Regions from separate parts of the Ramlibacter algicola genome, predicted to be linked through region 1. Evidence: predicted binding sites of a transcription regulator. Region 1 holds the regulator's gene; the other holds the start of a gene.

Region 1 (2,197 bases):
CGACGTCGCACCACGGTTCACGACGACATCGTTCATCGCCAGCGCGCGGAACACGCATTGGCCTTCCCGCATCACGCAGGCTTCCATCAGCGCGCGGCGGTCTTCCTCGTGCTCGCCCTGCAGCATTGGCCCGAGCACCTGGCGGTAGCCGTCCAACGGGATGTCGGTGATGAAGCCCAGGCGGCCCTGGTTGATGCCGATCAGGGGGACACCGAACCGCGCCAGTTGCCGGCCGATGCCCAGCATCGTGCCGTCGCCGCCGATCACCAGGCCCAGGTCGCACTGCGCGCCAATGCCTGGCACGTCGAGCACCGGGTAGCCTGTGATGCCGGAGGTGGAGGCGGTGTCGTGTTCGATGAAGACCTGGCAGCCTTCGGCCGCGAGATAGCGGGCGATGTCGTCCAGCGCGGCGCGGCTGCTGGCCGCGGCGGCCCCGCCGGCGACGGCGTTGTATTTGCCGATCAGCGCAACCTGGCGGAACAGGGTCTTCATGTTGGGCAAATTACATCATTAAAATGAATGCAAAGCCTGCGCCATATGCTCGATGAACGTGCCAAGCTGTTGTTGAAGACGTTGGTCGAGCGGTACATCGCCGAGGGCCAGCCCGTCGGGTCGCGCACGCTGTCCCGGGCGTCGGGCCTGGAGCTGTCTCCCGCGACGATCCGCAATGTGATGTCGGACCTGGAGGAACTGGGTCTCATCGCCAGTCCCCACACGTCCGCGGGGCGTATTCCCACCGCTCGCGGTTACCGGTTGTTCGTCGACACGATGCTCACCGTGCAGCGCGAGCAGTTCAACGCGCCCAGCCTGCCGCCCGACCAGCCGCAGCGCGTGATCGCCAACGCGGCCCAGCTGCTGTCCAACCTGTCGCAGTTCGTCGGCGTGGTGTTGGCCCCGCGGCGCAGCTCGGTGTTCCGGCACATCGAATTCCTGCGCCTGTCCGAACGGCGCTTCCTGGTCATCATCGTGTCGCCGGAGGGCGACGTGCAGAACCGGGTGGTGTTCACGCAGGTCGACTACACGCAGCAGCAGCTGGTCGAGGCGTCCAACTACATCAACACGCACTACGCGGGGCTGGCCATCGAGCAGGTGCGCGAGCGGCTGAAGGCCGAGGTCGACCAATTGCGCGGCGAGATCGTGCAGCTGATGCAGACCGCCGTCGACGCCAGCAGCGAGGCGCTCACGCAGGCGCAGGACGAAGTCGTCATCTCGGGGGAGCGCAACCTGCTCTCGGTCACCGACTTCTCCAGCGACATGTCGCACCTGCGCAAGGCGTTCGAGCTGTTCGAGCAGAAGACCCAGTTGATGCGCCTCCTGGACATCTCCAGCCAGGCGGAAGGCGTGCGCATCTTCATCGGCGGCGAAAGCCAGGTCGTGCCGTTCGAGGAACTGTCGGTGGTCAGCGCGCCGTACGAGGTCGATGGCCAAGTGGTCGGCACGCTGGGCGTCATCGGCCCCACGCGCATGCCCTACGACCGGATGATCCAGATCGTGGACATCACCGCCAAGCTGGTGACCAACGCGCTCAGCCACCAGAAGTGACGGAGGCGAGCGGCACGCTGGCGCGCAGTGCCGTCATCCCGGCGAAGGCCGGGATCCATCGTCCTCGACCCCTCGCTCCCTACAATGCCTCGCGTGGGGCGTTAGCTCAGTTGGTCAGAGCAGGGGACTCATAATCCCTTGGTCGCTGGTTCAAGTCCAGCACGCCCTACCAAACCTGCCTCCATGCAGGCCAGACGCGGCCCCAGAGTCGTGTCTTCTCCCCCCAAAGCACGCCACCCCGAGTCGTCGTGCGTGACCGCAGTCACCCACACCTCGTTGCCGCGTTTTCCATTCGTGGCGGCGACAAGCGGGCCGGGGCAGGCGTCCAATGCAGATGCCGCCGTCGACCCACGGGCGACGGCATCGTTCGCACGGTGGGGAAGGAGATGTCCATGTCCAACTCTGCGATCTTCAAGGCCACGGCCATCGTTGCCGCGATCTTCGGCGCGCTGCTGCTGCTCGTGCCGAACGATCTCGTGGCCATGTACGGCGCCCAGCCGATGAACTCGACGGGTGTCTACAACAGCCAGTTGTATGGCGCATTCCTGCTCGGGCTGGCCGCCATCGACTGGGGCGTCAGCCGCGTCATGGCCGAGGACGCGTTGCGCCCGGTCGCCTTCGGCAACCTGGTCGGATCCGGGCTGGCGCTGGTCGT
Region 2 (2,197 bases), 210 kb from region 1:
TTGCGACGGTCACCGAAGCCGGGCGCCTTGACGGCGACGACCTTCAGGATGCCGCGGATGGTGTTGACCACCAGGGTCGCCAGCGCTTCGCCTTCGACTTCTTCCGCGATGATCAGCAGCGGACGCGAAGCCTTGGCAACCTGCTCCAGCACGGGGAGCAGGTCACGGATGCTCGACACCTTCTTGTCGTACAGGAGCACGAAGGGGTTGTCCAGCAGCGCGGATTGCTTTTCCGGGTTGTTGATGAAGTAGGGCGACAGGTAGCCGCGGTCGAACTGCATGCCTTCGACGACGTCCAGCTCGTTGTCGAGCGACTTGCCGTCTTCGACGGTGATGACGCCTTCCTTGCCGACCTTGTCCATCGCGTCGGCGATGATCTTGCCGATCGACTCGTCGCTGTTGGCCGAGATCGAACCGACCTGGGCGATCTCCTTGGAGGTCGTGGTCGGCTTGGACGCCTTCTTCAGCTGCTCGGTCAGGGCGATCACCGCCTTGTCGATGCCGCGCTTCAGGTCCATCGGGTTCATGCCCGCGGCCACGTACTTCATGCCCTCGCGGATGATCGCTTGCGCCAGCACCGTCGCGGTGGTGGTGCCGTCACCGGCGTTGTCGCTGGTCTTGGAAGCGACTTCCTTGACCATCTGGGCGCCCATGTTCATGAGCTTGTCCTTGAGCTCGATCTCCTTGGCGACCGAGACACCGTCCTTGGTGACGGTGGGGGCGCCGAACGAGCGCTCGAGGACCACGTTGCGGCCCTTCGGGCCCAGGGTCACCTTGACGGCGTTGGCCAGGATGTTCACGCCCTCGACCATGCGGGCGCGTGCGTCACCGCCGAAAACAACGTCTTTTGCTGCCATGTCTTGACTCCGGATTCAGTGTGAAAGGAGGTTGATTTACTTCTCGACGACCGCGAACAGGTCGTCTTCCTTCATGACGAGGAGCTCGTCGCCATCGACCTTGACGGTCTGGCCGCTGTACTTGCCGAAGAGGACGCGGTCACCGACCTTGATGTTCAGGGCGATGAAGTCGCCGTTCTTCTCGTTGCGCTTGCCCGGGCCGACGGCCAGGACTTCGCCCTGGTCCGGCTTCTCGGCGGCGTTGTCGGGGATGACGATCCCGGACGCCGTCTTGGTTTCGTTCTCGAGGCGCTTGACGATCACGCGATCGTGCAGGGGACGAAGCTTCATTGCATCTCCTTGGTCTTGCTAAGGCGGGTGGACAACAAAGGGCGCCCACTCTGGAGCGCCCGGGTAGCTGGGGAGGCGCGCCAGCTCATCTGCTAGCACTCAACTCCTGCGAGTGCTAATGATAGGGCATCCCGTGTCGGTTTCAACCCCCCGACGTTGTCGGACCACGCGCTATCGGCCCGCTCAACGGCCAGACCCCCGCGATGAGTGGTAACCCTAGGTCAGCTACGGGGCAGTCGTAGAAGTTACCATCTGTATCAGATGTAGCACATCCGTAACAAGAGCCGATCCTTGGGGCGTCCGCGCCAAGCAACAGTTCCGTGGTGGGCACACGTTCGCATGACGCTATGGCGGAGTTTGGTATTCATTTCCTGAGCCCGGCCGTAGCGAGATGGTTTACTGCCTCTGCCGTAACGCGACCGTAGTAGTTTTCGCCCTCCCCAGGGTCAGCTCACCGAGTTCGTCGTCGTGCAGGGACCCGCCAAGAGGCGGGAACGAGATGATTCGGGGGCTGAACAGTGTCGACGGATTCGGCGACGGCGGTTGCCGCGCGGGGGCTGGCTGGGCTGGCGACAAGGCTGGCATTCGCAGTGCTGGCCCTGCTGGCTAGCCACGCCTGGGCCGCAGGCACGCCGGCCGGGACGCAGATCCCGAACACCGCCGTCATCTCCTACACCTACAACGGAACGCCGGCGACCCAGTTCGCGAGCGCGATCCCCGTGGTCGTCGCCCGCGTGCTGTCGGTGCGCACCACCTGGCAGGACAGCACGCCGGCGCCGGTGAATTCGCCGGACGCGATCCGGCCCCTGACCTTCGCCGTCACCAACACGGGCAACGGCACCGACACGTTCGCGCTCTGGCGCGACAACGCGCTGGCGGGCGACCAGTTCGACCCGCTCGACGCGCCCGCCGGCGCGATCTGGCTCGAAAGCGGCGCGCAGCCCGGGTTCCAGGCCACCGGTCCGAACGCCGACATCCCCTACCTCCCCGGCACCAACGACCCGGTCCTC

Evidence for each region. The regulator HrcA, encoded in region 1, represses chaperone genes, less so after heat shock. The targets are predictions, from matches to a motif close to TTAGCACTCNNNNNNNNNGAGTGCTAA.
Region 2: a site for HrcA is predicted at 1,280-1,306, ahead of I8E28_RS03410 (co-chaperone GroES). Genes of this name have one in related genera too.

Annotation. Positions count from the first base shown of each region.
Region 1 is NZ_JAEDAO010000001.1:892,370-894,566, forward strand. Features, by position in the region: gene I8E28_RS04400 (NAD kinase) at 1-492, opposite strand, end outside; gene hrcA (heat-inducible transcriptional repressor HrcA) at 538-1,542, shown strand; tRNA gene I8E28_RS04410 (tRNA-Ile) at 1,638-1,714, shown strand; gene I8E28_RS04415 (hypothetical protein) at 1,935-2,197, shown strand, end outside.
Region 2 is NZ_JAEDAO010000001.1:685,411-687,607, forward strand. Features, by position in the region: gene groL (chaperonin GroEL) at 1-857, opposite strand, end outside; gene I8E28_RS03410 (co-chaperone GroES) at 894-1,187, opposite strand; gene I8E28_RS03415 (DUF11 domain-containing protein) at 1,778-2,197, shown strand, end outside.